One region of the Otoolea muris genome, then DNA from elsewhere that is predicted to be linked to it. Evidence: a T-box and tRNA genes for the amino acid it is inferred to sense, from the RefSeq annotation. Region 1 holds a T-box; the other holds one or more tRNA genes.
What was found. A T-box is a leader RNA that pairs with one kind of tRNA and senses whether it is charged. The one in region 1 lies ahead of leuS (leucine--tRNA ligase), so its partner is inferred to be a tRNA-Leu.
Positions count from the first base shown of each region.

Region 2: it encodes a tRNA-Leu, which carries the amino acid that the T-box ahead of leuS (leucine--tRNA ligase) is inferred to sense. The anticodon was not compared.

Region 1 covers NZ_CALPCY010000011.1:36,358-43,975, reverse strand. Annotated here, with positions in the region: gene NFS31_RS09070 (MATE family efflux transporter) at 1-1,272, shown strand, start outside; gene NFS31_RS09065 (TrmH family RNA methyltransferase) at 1,269-2,117, shown strand; gene leuS (leucine--tRNA ligase) at 2,205-4,616, opposite strand; T-box leader at 4,710-4,964, opposite strand; gene NFS31_RS09055 (HAD family hydrolase) at 5,065-5,751, opposite strand; gene NFS31_RS09050 (RNA polymerase sigma factor) at 6,023-6,568, shown strand; gene NFS31_RS09045 (hypothetical protein) at 6,558-7,106, shown strand; gene NFS31_RS09040 (hypothetical protein) at 7,087-7,618, shown strand, end outside.
Region 2 covers NZ_CALPCY010000010.1:82,192-89,809, forward strand. Annotated here, with positions in the region: gene NFS31_RS08650 (branched-chain amino acid aminotransferase) at 1-221, shown strand, start outside; gene NFS31_RS27530 (DUF6783 domain-containing protein) at 250-525, opposite strand; gene tadA (tRNA adenosine(34) deaminase TadA) at 714-1,205, opposite strand; gene NFS31_RS08660 (hypothetical protein) at 1,556-3,601, opposite strand; gene nagB (glucosamine-6-phosphate deaminase) at 3,746-4,471, shown strand; tRNA gene NFS31_RS08670 (tRNA-Leu) at 4,716-4,801, opposite strand; tRNA gene NFS31_RS08675 (tRNA-Tyr) at 4,811-4,892, opposite strand; gene NFS31_RS08680 (Uma2 family endonuclease) at 5,112-5,282, opposite strand; gene NFS31_RS08685 (glycoside hydrolase family 13 protein) at 5,304-7,373, opposite strand.

The DNA of each region.
Region 1 (7,618 bases):
CAGGTGCTCTACAATTTCGCCGACAGTGTGATCGTAGGCAATTTCATCGGCCCCGCCGCCCTGGGCGCAGTCGGCCTCACCAATTCCATGACCTGGCTTCTGGTCGCCTTCTGCAGCGCGCTCGGAGCCGGCGCGAATATCGCGGCGGCCCAGTTCTTCGGCGCCGGAAAAGATACGGAGATCAAGGAAACCATCGCCGCCTCCTACCTCATGGCCGCGGCCTTAAGCGCGGCGCTGACGCTTCTGTGCGTCCTGGCCGCCCGCCCGGTGATTGACGGCTTTTTAAAGGCCCCGCAGGAGATGAGCGCGGACAGCCGGGCCTATTTCCTGATCTATTCCGGCGGGATCGTATTTCAGCTCCTCTACAATGTGACCTACGGCATCCTCCGGGCGCATGGGGATTCCAGGGGGGCCCTGTACTTCCTGCTCATCTCGGCCTTTGTCAATATCGCCCTTGACTGCCTGTTCATCCTGGTCTTTCAGATGGGCGTCCCCGGCGCGGCGCTCGCCACGGTCATCGCGCAGGCCGGATCCGCGATCGCCAGCATGCTCTACCTGCGAAAGCAATTTCCGGATCTGCTTCCCGGGCTGCGCTGTCTGAGCGCGTGGAAGAAACAGACCTGGCTTTTAACGCGGCTGAGCGTGCCCATCATTTTACAGAGCACTGTGACGTCGTTCGGCTTTATTATTCTGCAAAGGCTCATCAATTCCTTTGGCACGCCGAGCATCGAGGGCTATTCGGCCATGATGCGGATCGAACAGCTCGCCCACATCCCCTCGCAGAGCCTTAATGTCGCGCTCTCCAGCTTTACCGGGCAGAACATCGGAGCGGGAAAGACAGAGCGGGCAAAAAAAGGCTGCCGCTCTGCCATCGCGATGGGCGTCCTCACAAGCGCTGCCATCAGCGCCCTGGTCCTGCTCTTTGACGATCCTTTACTCGGCCTGTTCCACATCACCGGGGAATCGCTGCGCCGCGGGCGGGAGCACCTGGATATCCTGATGCTCTTTATCTGGACCAACACCATCATGAATATTACCTGCGGCTTCCTCCAGGGGGCGGGAGACGTCAAAATCCCGGCCGCCTCCGGCTTTGTCAACCTCGGCATACGGCTTTCCCTGTCGTATCTTCTGGCCGCAACGCCTGTCGGCTTTCGTTGCTACTACGTCAGCATGCCGCCGGCCTGGTGTATTTCCTGCCTTCTGGTGGTATGGCATTACAGGAGCGGGAAGTGGAAGGAGTATTGTATTGTGAAGAAAGGAAACGCTTCATGACAAACATCACAGAAATCACAGACTTTGACGCCCCGGGGCTGGACGTCTACGCCCGCCTGACAGAAGGGCAGCTTTTGAACCGGCATGAACCGGAAAAGGGCCTGTTTATCGCGGAAAGCCCCAGGGTGATCGAACGCGCCTTAGACGCCGGATATACCCCTGTCTCGCTTCTCCTGGAACAAAAGCATGTGGAAGGGCAGGCAAAGGAGATCATCCGCCGCTGCGGGGAAATCCCTGTCTTTACAGGCGAATTTTCGCTTCTCACAAAGCTCACGGGCTTTCACTTAACGCGCGGCGCGCTCTGCGCCATGCGCCGAAAGCCCCTTCCCGCCCCCAGAGAGGTATGCGCCGGCGCAAAACGGATTGCAGTGCTTGAGCATGTCATGAATCCTACCAATGTGGGCGCTATTTTCCGCTCTGCCGCGGCGCTCGGCATCGACGCCGCGCTGCTTACGCCCGCGTGCAGCAATCCGCTCTACCGCCGCGCCATACGCGTCAGCATGGGGGCCGTATTTCAAATCCCGTGGACATACCTCGGGCAGGAGGAATCGCAGGAAGCCGTCCCCGAAAGCCTTCCGGAAACGGATCTGGCGCTTCTTAAGGATCTCGGCTTTAAGACGGCTGCCATGGCCTTAAGCGAGCGCGCCGTGCCGATCGATGACCCGGCTTTGGCTTTGGAGGAACGGCTTGCCATTATACTGGGAACCGAAGGCGACGGGCTGGCCGCGTCCACGATTTCCGCCTGCGACTATATTGTGCGGATTCCCATGTCCCACGGGACGGACTCCCTGAATGTCGCCGCGGCCAGCGCGGTCGCTTTCTGGCAGTTGAGAAGGAAGGGGTGAGTAAAAAACTGTCGCGAAATGACGAACCATTCCTTATTTCGCGACACCCCCCGGAGCCGAAGGCTGAACTGCTGCGCTATTCACCCTTTATTTCACAACCAGATTGACAATCCGCCCCGGAACATAGATCTCCTTGACGACAGTTCCGGCCAGCTTGTCCTTCACCGCCTCTTTTCCGGCAGCGATGGCGTCCTCCTTTGACACATCCGCCGGCAGCGTCACCACAGCCCTGGTCTTTCCGTTGATCTGAACCGCGATCTCCTTTTCGTCGTCCTTCATCTTCTCCGCGTCGCACTCCGGCCACCGGGCGTGGAAAACGCTGTCCGTTCCGCCTAATACCTGCCACAGCTCCTCTCCCAGGTGCGGGGCAAATGGCGCCAGCAGCACCACAAACGTGCGCAGTGTCTCCCGGTCAATACCGCCCTCCTTTTTATTCAGCTCCATAAGACGGTTATTGTACTCCATAAAGCCGGAGATCACGGTATTTAAGCTGAACTGCTCAAAACGCTGCTCAATATCATAGATCAGCTTGTGGCGCGTCTTCACCATCTCCCGGGTCGCCTTTATATCTTTATCCCTGTTATCCATCACCAGATTGTAGAAACGGTTCAGGAAACGGGAAACGCCCTCGATCCCTCTGTCGTCCCACTCGGCGTCCAGCTCCGGCGGCCCTACAAACAGCTCATACAGGCGCAGGGAATCGCAGCCGTAGTCGCGGACCAGATCGTCCGGCGAAACCACATTTCCCTTGGACTTGCTCATCTTGATGCCGTTCTTGCCGGTGATCATGCCCTGATTAAAAAGCTTCTTAAACGGCTCGTCAAAATCCACCGCGCCGATGTCATACAAAAACTTCGTATAGAAGCGCGAGTACAGAAGATGCAGCACCGCGTGCTCCACTCCGCCGATGTACATATCCACCGGAAGGTATTTGTCCGCCTTCTCCCTGGAAACGAGCGCCTCTGTGTTCTTATTGTCCACATACCGCAGGAAATACCAGGAGGAACCGGCCCACTGGGGCATGGTGTTTGTCTCCCGTTTGGCCGGCGCGCCGCAGCAGGGGCAGGTCGTGTTCACCCACTCGCCGATCGCGGCCAGCGGCGATTCCCCTGTGCCTGTGGGCTGGTAGCTGTCAACCTTCGGAAGCTCTAACGGAAGCTGATCCTCCGGAACCGGGACATTGCCGCATTTCGGGCAGTGCACGATCGGGATCGGCTCGCCCCAGTAGCGCTGACGCGAAAATACCCAGTCGCGCAGCTTATAGTTCACCCGCTTGTGGCCGATTCCCATCTTCTCGATCATCTCCGGCGCTTCCTTTTTAAGGACCGCCGACTCCATTCCGTTCCAGTCCCCGGAATTGATCATGGTTCCCGACGCGTCCGTGTACGCCTCGGTCATGGACGCGATCTCTTTGCCGTCCTTTGCGATCACCTGGATGATGGGGATATTGAATTTTCTGGCAAATTCAAAGTCGCGGTCATCGTGCGCCGGCACGCACATGATCGCGCCCGTGCCGTAATCGGCCAGCACATAATCCGACAGCCAGATCGGAACCTTTGCCCCGTTTAACGGGTTTATTGCATAGCTTCCGGTAAACACGCCCGTCTTTTCCTTGTCCTGTAAGCGATCCACATTGGAACGCATGGAGGAATCGAAGATATACTTCTCCACCGCCTCCCTCGTCTCGTCCGTGGCCAGGCCCTTTGCCATCGCGTGCTCCGGGGCCAGTACCATAAACGTCGCGCCGTGCAGCGTGTCAGGCCGCGTGGTGTAAACGGTGATCTTCTCTTCCCTTCCCTCGACCGGGAAATCCACCTCCGCGCCGTAGGACTTGCCGATCCAGTCCGTCTGCATCTTTTTAACCTTTTCCGGCCAGTCCAGCTTGTCTAAGTCATTCAAAAGGCGCTCGGCATACGCCGTGATCCTAAGCATCCACTGGCGGAGGTTTTTCTTCGTCACCGCAGCTCCGCAGCGCTCGCAGCAGCCGTTTACCACCTCCTCATTCGCCAGCCCCGTCTTACACGACGGGCACCAGTTGATGGGGAATTCCTTCTCATAGGCCAGGCCCTTTTTAAACATCTGCACAAAGATCCACTGCGTCCATTTATAAAAGCCGGGATCCGTGGTGTTGACCTCCATATCCCAGTCATAGATGGCCGCAATCTCGCCGATCTGGCGCTTGATATTCTCCACATTCTCCGCCGTCGAGATCGCCGGATGGACGCCCATCTTGATCGCGTAATTCTCCGCCGGAAGCCCGAACGCATCCCAGCCCATGGGGTGGATCACATATTTCCCCTTCAAAAGCTGATAACGGCTCCAGACGTCCGAGATCACGTATCCTCTCCAGTGTCCCACATGAAGGCCGCTGCCGGACGGATACGGAAACATATCCAGGCAGTAATACTTTTCCTTTTTCCCGTCGTTTACATTGATCGGGTTCTTCTCCCAGTTGGCACGCCATTTCTTCTCAATGGCTGTGTGATTGTACTGCGCCATGTCTTTTTCCTCCTGCATTCTCGATAAAATAAATATAGGCAGCGGCAAACAATTGTTTGCCGTCCCATGTAAAAAGCCCCCGTCTCCATCTAAGATAGAGACGCAGGGCTGTATACTCCATACTCCGCTGCGCGGTACCACTCTATTTCATGTGCATAACACATGCGCTTTGATCTTCTCTGTAACGGGCGGACCCGGCTCTGCTTACGCAGGAAAGCGTCGCTTAGCGCCTTCCCTTCGGCAGGGCTGCTCCAAGGCCAGTTCGGCTGCGATCCATAACTGCCTCGCACCTGACGGCAGCTCTCTGATATGTCCCCTCAGCCTACTACTCCTCTTCACGGCATTTTAACTATGTGATAATGTACCATATCCGGGCGGGCTTGTCAAGGCAGGCGGATTGCTTCCGGAAGATCCTCCTGACCAGGGGGGACAATAACGTACAGACACATCAGGCGTTTCTATGAGACTGCCGCTGTCCTTTTCCCCAAAGCCGCAGAATCTCCCCCAGCTTTTCCACACTTTCAGCCAGATAATCCACGCCCGCCTCAAGAAGCTCCTCCCGCGATCCGTATCCAAACAGGACGCCCGCGCATAAAAGCCCGTTCTCCTTTGCCCCAGCCACATCATGCCTGCGATCGCCCACCATAATCACCGGCGTCTTTTCCGGATCCACGCCCAGCCGCTTGAGCGTCCAGGCAATCACCTCGCCTTTTTTCACCCGTTTTTCCTCCATATCCGCCCCGCCCACCAGCTTAAAATACCGGCGCAGGCCGAAATGCTCCAGAATCTGCTCTGCGAACACCTCCGGCTTGGATGTGGCAACCGCCAGGGTAAAGCCATCTCTGCACAGCCCTTCAAGCATGTCATGGATTCCCTCATACGGACGGTTCTCAAAGATTCCGCGCCCGACAAAGTATTCGTGAAAATGCGGAATCGCCGCCCTGGCGTCCGCTTCACTGAAGCCGTAAAACTCCATAAAGCTCTCTGTCAGGGGCGGGCCGATAAACGGGCAAAGCGCCTCCAAATCCGGCTCCTCAATCCCATATGCCCGCAGGGAATGCTGCACAGACTTCGTAATTCCTTCCTTTGGATCCGTCAGAGTTCCATCCAGATCAAATAAGATAATGTGTTCCATCGCGATTCGTCTCCTCCTGCCTTTGTCCTGTATTTCAGTATAGCATATTATGACATAATTTATGGTAAAATGGAAGAAAAAGCGTATATGAGCCAGAGAATTATCGCCGAAAGATGTAACGGTTCAGAGGTTATCTGAGCTGTCACAAAAAAATATTATGGCCATTCCGGCATCATGGCGCTGGTTCACATCCCTGCCGGGGTGTGAACCGCAGGGAAATGATTCAGATTTAAAAAAATGAAGATATTCCCTGGCTCCAGTCGTTTAATAGATAAGACCGACAGGAAAGGGGGCGATCCGAATCAATGCAGAGCAGCGGCTGGAACATTGGATAGACCAGTATCAGAATTTAATCTACTCGATTTGCTACAAATTCACCGCCAATTATTTTGATGCTGAGGATCTCGCCCAGGAAACCTTTCTTTCGGCGTACAAAAGCATGGCGTATTTTGACGGCGGCAATGAGCGCGCCTGGCTCTGCCGGATTGCGACGAACAAGTGCCTGGATTATTTAAAACGGGCCGGCCGGAAATCAGTCCCCACGGACGACGAATATTTCACAGCCATCGCCGCCCCTGACTCCGTAGAGGAAACGATGCTGGAGGACGAGGTGAGGCAGAAGCTCTTTGATTGCTGCAATTCCTTAAAGGAGCCCTACAAAAGCGTGGCTCTGGATTACTATTACAATGAGATGGAAATCGGCGAAATCGTCCACAAGACAGGTAAAAATATCAAAACGCTGCAGACCCAGATTTACCGTGCCAGGGGGATGCTGCGCAAGCTCTATGGAAAGGAGGATATCGGGCATGGATCTTAGCAGAAAGCAGGAACAAAGAAGACAAAACACAGAAGGAGCGCTTTTGTCCCCTGTGCGTATCTCACACATTTCCCCTGAACGCCTGAAGGGAAGCCTGAAAGGAAGGCTTTCGGACAGTGAGTTTAAGCATCTGGCCGTATGTCCCCGGTGCCTGGAGGCGCTGTCCGAGGCGGCGGCCGGAAAGGAGCTTTTAACCGCTCCCCGCGATCTGAAATCCTCGATCCTCGAGCGGAGCAGGAAGCTGGATGTCCAGATTATCGCAGGATCGAACCAATTGTCAAAAAAGCTGCAGTTTTTCTATTTCAGCTTAAAGGTGGGCGCCGCGGTCCTCTGCTCCTTAAGCCTGCTGTTTCTGGCCCCCAATCTGGCGGAGAGCTCGGCCAGGCGGGCTGCAGATGAGCTGACAGGCGACCACTACGGACAGTTGTCCGAACAGCATTGGGAGTATTATAAGCACATTGAGCAGTTGACCGGACAGCTTCACCAATTGTCAAATTTTAATCTGGAGGTATTTCGTTATGACAAAAAAGAAAGGTAAATTAATGACATTCTGCTGGTCCCTGATACCCGGGGCCGGCGAGATGTATCTCGGCTTTTTCAAACAGGGCGTCAGCCTGATGATGATTTTTGCAGCGCTTCTCGGCGTATCCGGCTTCCTCAGACTGGGGTTCCTGACCTTTTTGGCCCCGATTGTATGGTTTTACAGCTTTTTTCACACCAACAACTTGAACTCCTTAAGCGATGAGGAATTCTACTCCATTGAGGACGATTACCTGATTCCATGGAATGAGTTCGGATTAAACCGCTTTACCATTCAGAAATACCGCCGGCTCCTGTCCGCATGCCTTATCTTCTTTGGAATCAGCATCCTGTGGAATATCGGCTCCGGCGCATTTTTCTGGTACCTGCTGCCCATCCTGCGCCTTTCCGAACGCGCCCAGGACTTCCTCCGGTTCCTTGCGCGCAGCATCCCGCAGGCCATCGTAGCCATCGCGATCATCACTGCCGGCATCTATATGATCAAAGGGAAATACGACGAGCTCCACAGCG
Region 2 (7,618 bases), on a different contig from region 1:
TCCTGCTTGAGGAAGTGAAAGATTTTGCAGAATGCGGCCTGTGCGGCACGGCAGCCGTGATCTCTCCGGTAGGCAAGATTGTTGATCACGGAAACGAGATCTGCTTCCCGAGCGGTATGGAGAAGATGGGGCCTGTCACACAAAAGCTGTACGATACCCTGACCGGGATCCAGATGGGGCGCATCAAGGCTCCGGAGGGATGGATTAAGGTGATTCAATAAAAAAATGGAGCTCAGGTTGTCCGAGGCGTTACAAAAAATGGAACCAAACGGATTTTTTTACAAAGCTCTTTAAATACAGGTCCGCCGGTGTGTTTGATGGGTTCTCTGTTCTAGAGCGTGTTTGAAAAATGCTTTCTGCCAGATGTGCGTTCCGCTTTGTGGGAGATTTGTGCCAAATGAACGCGGCGCAGCGGGCTGCGTTAAGTGAATTTGGCACAAATATACCGCGAAGTGAGGCGTGCAGATGCCAGGAATGAATTTTCAAACACGCTCTAGAGCGTTGCTTAAATTTCAGTGAATACATTGCTTGATATTGGTGTCATCTGTGCGTCTGCGAAGCGACGGCGTAGCGGTGGCTACGTCGATTGACGACAACGCGGCAGATGGAAATTTAGACCAGCGAAATGTACGGTTAATTAGTGTGGGGTATACCAGGCAATCAACAATAGAAAAAAGGCGCGGCCGCCGTAACGGCTCAGTAAGCCCGGGCGGTTACGGAGCATTTAACTGAACGGCTGCGCCTTCCTTTTTCTTTTTTCTCAGCTCCTTAAAAAATTCACTCAGCATCTGCGAGCATTCCTCTCCCAGAATTCCCGTCTCTATGCGGACCTGATGGTTAAAGCCTTTTTCCTGCAATAAATTCAGCACGGATCCGGCGCATCCGGCCTTGGGATTCATGGAACCAATCCTGATTTCCGGAATCCTGGCCTGCACGATGGCCCCGGCGCACATCGGGCATGGTTCGAGCGTTACATACATCGTGCAGCCCTCCAAGCGCCAGTCCCCCATCTTCCGGCATGCTTTTCGGATCGCCGTAATCTCCGCATGGGCCAGCACATTCCTGTCAATCATTCTGCGGTTGTAGCCCCTGCCGATAATTTTATCCTCATAAACAATCACGCAGCCAATCGGAACCTCGCCCAATGCGCGGGCTTTTACAGCTTCCCGCATGGCTGCCCTCATGTATTTTTCCTCTCCTGTCATCCTGGGCATCTCTTTTATCCTCTTTACATTACTGATGTACTCTCGGAATCCCGCTGCGCCTGATTTTGTGAGATGATTTTAGATGCGCACAAATTTATGAGGCGTACGTGGATGTACGTTAATTAAATTGGGGTGCATCTGGCGGAAAATCAGCCGCAAAGGCAGGTGCAGAGAGATTCCGAGAGTACATACTGATAGTACGGTTCGCAGCCCGGCAGAGCCGCCGTCCTGCTGCCGGCGCGCTTAAAGCGCGCCTGAAAATCATTCCCACAAAACGGAACGCACATCTGGCAGAAAACATTTTCAAACATGCTTTAGTATAAACGTCTCCCGGCATTTTAGCAACGTTTTTATTCCCCGATCTTAATATCCGTATACCAGTACCCGAAGCGTCCGTCCTTCGGCGGCTGGTTTTTTGACAGGACAAAATCAGGAAAACCAAACATGGCCGCCATGTATTTCTCATTACTGTAGTAATGGCCCGGTATGCCCAGAAGATAGCGCGGCCGGCCGTTCGGGTTATTGAGCCTTGCCAGAATCAGATAGCGGAAGCTGTAAAAGCCATGCAGCAGAAAGCTGTTATTCCCATATACCCACGTTTCCCTGGGGAGAAGGCCGATATCCTGCGGCTTGATGGTCAAAATTTCACAGCCGTCGGCATAGTCAAAGGCCAGAATCTTGGGATAACGCTTTCTCAGCATTTCCCACATTTCCTGTTCGTTCTGTGTATCGCTCCTTTCCCTGAAGGAAATAACCGAACCCGACTGTGCCGGAGCCGTACCGGGAGCTTTCTGCTCCGCCGTCTGCGGACAGGGCGGCGCGGACAGCGCCGGGGCTGCTTCCTGCTTCTGCACGCGCTCCAACGGCGCGCCGGGGCGCATGGAAACCTGATTCCTGATCTCCCGCCGGAGCCCTCCCTGTGCCAGCGCAGGCCCGGCCTGCCGGACAGCCTGCGGGCTCTGGGAAACCACAGCCTCTGACTCCATGGCAGGATGCGATTCCTCCAGAAACCCCAGAGCAGGCCCGCCCGCAGTTCCGGCAAATGCCGCATGGGAGCGCGCTCCATTGTCTGCCGCGGCCTCCGGGACGGCGGTCTCATGCGGCATGCTTTCCCGGACGCTCTGCGCAGGCCCGGCGGCCTGCCGGACAGCCTGCGGCGCCTCCATCCCCCCTGTCTGTACGTTCTGCGCTTCTGCCATAGCCTCTGGAACGTCCGGCATCTCTTCCATGGCTTCCGGCATGCCCGGCATCTCCTCCACGGCCTCCCTCTCCTTCATAGCCTCCCGTATGCCCGGCATCTCCTCCATAGCCTCCCTTATGCCCGGCATCTCTAAAGCCTCTTCCGCGGCGCCCGGCTCAGACGCCGCCTCCCGCGCCGTCTGCAGCCCGGACACAGCTTCCCGGACGGCCTGCGCCTCAGACGTATTTTCCAGGACGGTCCCTGCCTCTGACACTTCCTGCAAAACCGCCTGCCCGCCGGACGCGCCTTCCGGAGATTCCTGTGCCCCGCTCACAGACTCCCGGACACCCTGCGCCTCTGTCACAGACTCTTCTCTATGCGCCTTCTCTGGCTCCGCCTCCAAATTCATATCCTCATACTGTGCGGCGTGTTCATTTTCACGAAAACCAGATATCCCGGCCGCGGCCCCTTCCTCCTTCGCGATCCGCGGCTCCGGGATTAATTCCGGAAGGGTTCCCAGCCGCTCTGATCTTCCGCCTCCGTACAGACGGACTACATTTCCTGTCCTTGTCTGTCTGGGATGGATCTCGCTTTCCGGCATTCCCATCTGCTTTAATTCCTCGCGCTCCAGCTCCCTCTCAATTTCCGCTGAAATGGGAAGCGGGGCTGTCCGCGGTTCCGGGGACGGCGCTTTCACCTGTACTGCATCTGTTTTTTGGGATGTATCCTGAGACATATTATGAGAAGTGCTTTGAGGCATGCTTTGAGGTGTATTTTGAGATTCGCTCTGTGTGTTCCCGGACGCATTTCGGGCCGCTTTGCCGGCTGTCACGTCCGCCAGATCCACTTCTGCCGCATGGGCAACGGCGTCCTCCCAGATCGTCGTATACGAACGCCAGTTACTTTCGACATCATGGACGCTGAGCCCGTAGCAGTCATCCAGGCTGTGCCCTGTATGCTCCAGATCCTGGGTATGTATCACTGTGCGGAACTCTCCCGATCCGTTTCTCGCAAACAGCGTCCCGATCCGGATCTCCTCCCGCCCTGTCAGCATATATACGCCGATCGGATTCCCGCCCACAAATATCTTTTTGACATTGACTGTGATACGGCATTGGCTCCCCCGGACTTCCAGTTTGGCAAAGCCGATATTTTTTCCCTTTATCCCGCCTTCGTAGGTATAGATATATGAAATTAGCCTCTGAAAATTCGTCATGCCCTCACTCCTCTTTATATAAATTTCACTGATAACCCACCTTATCCTTTGCTATTTATTTTATGCGGATATCCATTGAAACTATGACTCAAAAATGGTATTCTAAACATTGAACGCAAATATTTTTCATATGGAGGAGTTTACATGAAAATCTATAAGGTAAAAAACTATGACGAGATGAGCAAAAAGGCCGCTTCCGTAATCGCGGCGCAGATCGTAACGAAGCCCGACTGCGTATTGGGCCTTGCCACCGGCTCCACGCCAATCGGAACCTACGAATGCCTTGTTGAAAAATACCGGAATGGAGAGCTCGACTTCTCAGAAGTAAAGACCGCAAACCTTGACGAATACAAAGGGCTGACAAAGGACAATGATCAGAGCTACTACTATTTCATGAACCATCATCTGTTTTCCCATGTCAATATCGATATGGCGCAGACCAATATCCCGGATGGAACCGCGCAGGACGCCGCCGCGGAATGCGCGCGCTACGAGGACGTGATCCGCTCTCTGGGCGGCGTTGATTTACAGGTGCTTGGCCTGGGCCATGACGGCCATATCGGTTTCAACGAGCCAGACGATCATTTTGCCGCCGAAACCCACTGTGTGGACTTAACGGAGATGACGATTGAGGCCAACAAGCGGTTCTTCGCCTCCGCCGACGACGTACCCCGGCAGGCGTTTACCATGGGCATCGGGACCATCATGAGAGCGCGCCGGATCGTTTTCCTGGTCAGCGGCAGCGACAAAGCCGAAATTCTCAAAAAATCCCTGTACGGACCGGTTACTCCCGCTGTTCCCGCTTCGATTCTTCAATTCCATCCCGACGTTGTCGTGATTGCCGATGAGGCGGCCATGGCCGGGCGCTGATTCTGAAAACATAAGCCGGACCTGAAAAATACGCAGCCCGCGCGCCGCATTTGCGGCATATTTCCGGTGCGCGGGCCTGCGGAACCGCATCCGCATTGTTTTTATCTCCCGGTTCCTTAATGAATATAGGAACCGGCACTGGCGGCCTCTCACGATTATATCACGGCCTGCGCACACAACATAAGCCGAAGGGCGAAAATACCAAAAAAAGACTTATCACCCACGCAATAAGCCTTTCCACAAGTGCCGCAGACCGGAATCGAACCGGTACGGGTATCACTACCCACGGGATTTTAAGTCCCGGGCGTCTGCCAGTTCCGCCACTGCGGCAGACCAAACTGGATGGAGGTGGATTCGAACCACCGAAGCGAGACGCAACAGATTTACAGTCTGCCCCCTTTGGCCACTCGGGAACCCATCCGTAACTGATGTAATGCTATAAAAGCATAGCACAGGAACCAAAAAAAAGCAAGCTTTTTAAAAAATTTCTCTACCCCGGCAGTTCAGCCACGTAACAGTTGAGATAACCTGAACTGTTACGGCATCTGCCAATGAAAATCGCTTCGCGATGGGGCAGATGCCTGCTGCCGCCGCGTTTTCGTACGGTCAGCGCAGCAGGTGCGCAGACCTATCTGAACTGTTACTCAGCCACCGTCACATCCAGTTCCGGAAAAATTCCAAACACAATCCCTGTATCAAACGGATAGGCAGCCGGGGCGGCGTCCTCCTCAAAACGGTAAACCAGAGTCGTTTCTTTATGCGGATCTACGATCCAGTATTCCCTGACCGCCCGCATCCGGCAATTTTTCATAAAAGACAGCCCGGACGCCTCCTACGCCATCTCCGCCGCCAGAACCGCCGACCCGGACGGCGGAATCTCGATCTCCAGGATTCCTCCCCCGACCTCATAGTCCACAACACCTGCGTTATACCCCTCTTCATACGTCAGCATCACGCGCCTCATCTTCTCAAAATCCGTTATGCCGATCTTCCACACAGGAATCCTGAAAATCCGCACATCCTGGCACGTATTAACCGCCACCACCACGCGGCTCTCCTTTGTCTCCTTTCCCGCCGCCTGAAAACGCCCGTAAGCGATCATCCCCGGCTCCTCCAGAAGCTCGGTGAGCGAACCCGTGCGCAGGGCCGGATTCCGCCTGCGGATTCCCGTCATATAGCGGTGAAATTCGATCAGCTCCAGATCCTCATTCCCCCATGGATATGTCCGGCGGTTATCGGGATCCGTCCACCCGCACACGCCCGCCTCGTCCCCATAATAGAGCGTCGGGCATCCGGGCCACGTCATCTGCATCACCACGCCCTGGCGAAAAATGCCGTAATGGATCCCCCGCCCCGCCGCTTCAGAGCCCAGGGTGTTCAGGCGTCCAACCGTCCGGTTCGTCCTGGTCAGGAAACGGGAATGATCGTGGTTTGAGAGCTGGTTCATGGCGCACATCAGCGACGGCGTCTGCATCCGGCACATATGATAGCGCATGGTATCAAAAAAAGCGCGCCCATTGCCGTACAGCCCCTCATCCGCCTTATCGCTGTGCTTCTCCATCCCGGTCAGGAACCAGGAAACCGGCTCCATAAACGCGTCGTAATTCATGACGGTGTCCCACTGATCGCCCTGCAGCCACGCGGACGCGTCTCCGTAGTGCTCCGCAATAATCACCGCCTCCGGGTTGGCCGATTTCACCGCATTGCGGAAATCCCGCCAGAACTTATGGTTAAACTCCGGCGTATAGCCCAGATCCGCGGCGACGTCAAGACGCCATCCATCCGCATTAAACGGCGGCGACACCCATTTCTTTGCGATGTCCATAATATACTGGTACAGCTTGTCTGAACCCTCGTGGTTCAGCTTCGGCAGGGTAGAATGTCCCCACCATCCGTCATAACTGTCATTAAACGGCCACCCCTGCTCATTATGGAATTTAAAAAAATTCCGGTAAGGGCTGTCGGCGCTGACATACGCGCCGCTCGAATAGCCGCCCTCATGCTGGTAAATCAGCTCTGTGTCCATCCACTTATTAAATGAACCGCAATGGTTGAATACGCCGTCCACGATCACGCGCATGCCCTTTTCATGGGCCGCCTCTATGAAGCGCGCAAAAAACAGATCGCTGGCCGTTAAATTCTCCTCGTCCGCCGTCCTGCACGCATACTTTTCCGCGTTAAAATTGTCCGGCGCCCCCGGATCGATCAGGCCCTCCCGATCATTTCGTATCACTCCGTAGTGGGGATCCACATGATCATAATCCTGGCAGTCATACTTATGGTTTGACGGCGAGACAAACACCGGGTTTAAATAAATTGCCTCCACCTTGAGTCCTTTGAGATAGCTGAGCTTATTCCAGATACCCCTGATATCGCCGCCGTAAAAGCGCCCCACATCCAGCTCTGCCGGCGGCGCGTTCCAGTCCTCCACCCGCTCCACGGGCCTGTCCAGGTAAATATACTCATTCGTCTCCACATCATTCGTCGGATCCCCATTGCAGAACCGATCTACATAGATCTGGTACATCACCGCCCCCTTGCTCCACTTCGGAACATGGAAGCCCGGCGTCAGGCGGAACGCATAGTCCCTCTGCGCCTCCTCCGTCACGCCAAGGCGGTCATAAAAACAGATCTCCTCCCCGCTGTCCACGCGGAAGAAATACTGCATCTGCCCTTCCCCCGCCGCGAGCCTGCACACATAATAATCAAACAGGCTGTCGCTGTGGCTGTACTCCATGTCGCGCTCCCTTAAGCGATCCTGTCTGGCATACTCTATCAGATAAACTGCATCCGCATCGCCGCGCCCGGTACGAAAGTAAAACGCCACCTCCTGCCCGGCATCCGCCTCAGCGGGGCTGCGGTAATTTTCTGTCTCATCGCAAAACAATGCTTCTCTGTTCATAAATCATCTCGATCCTTTTAAAGTCTTTTTAGTCACTGATACATATTCTAACGACTCTATGGCAAATATACAACAGGAAATTTCAATTTTATGAAAATCTTACAAAACAGTAACCGTTCAGACAACTTGAACGGTTGCGCAAACCGTCCCCATTCCCCTCAAATCCGCCAAAGTAAAAAGGCCAGCGGGGTAGCTGGCCTTTTTAGGAGAAGGTATCTCGTTTTTATGGGGTGTAGCAAAAACTA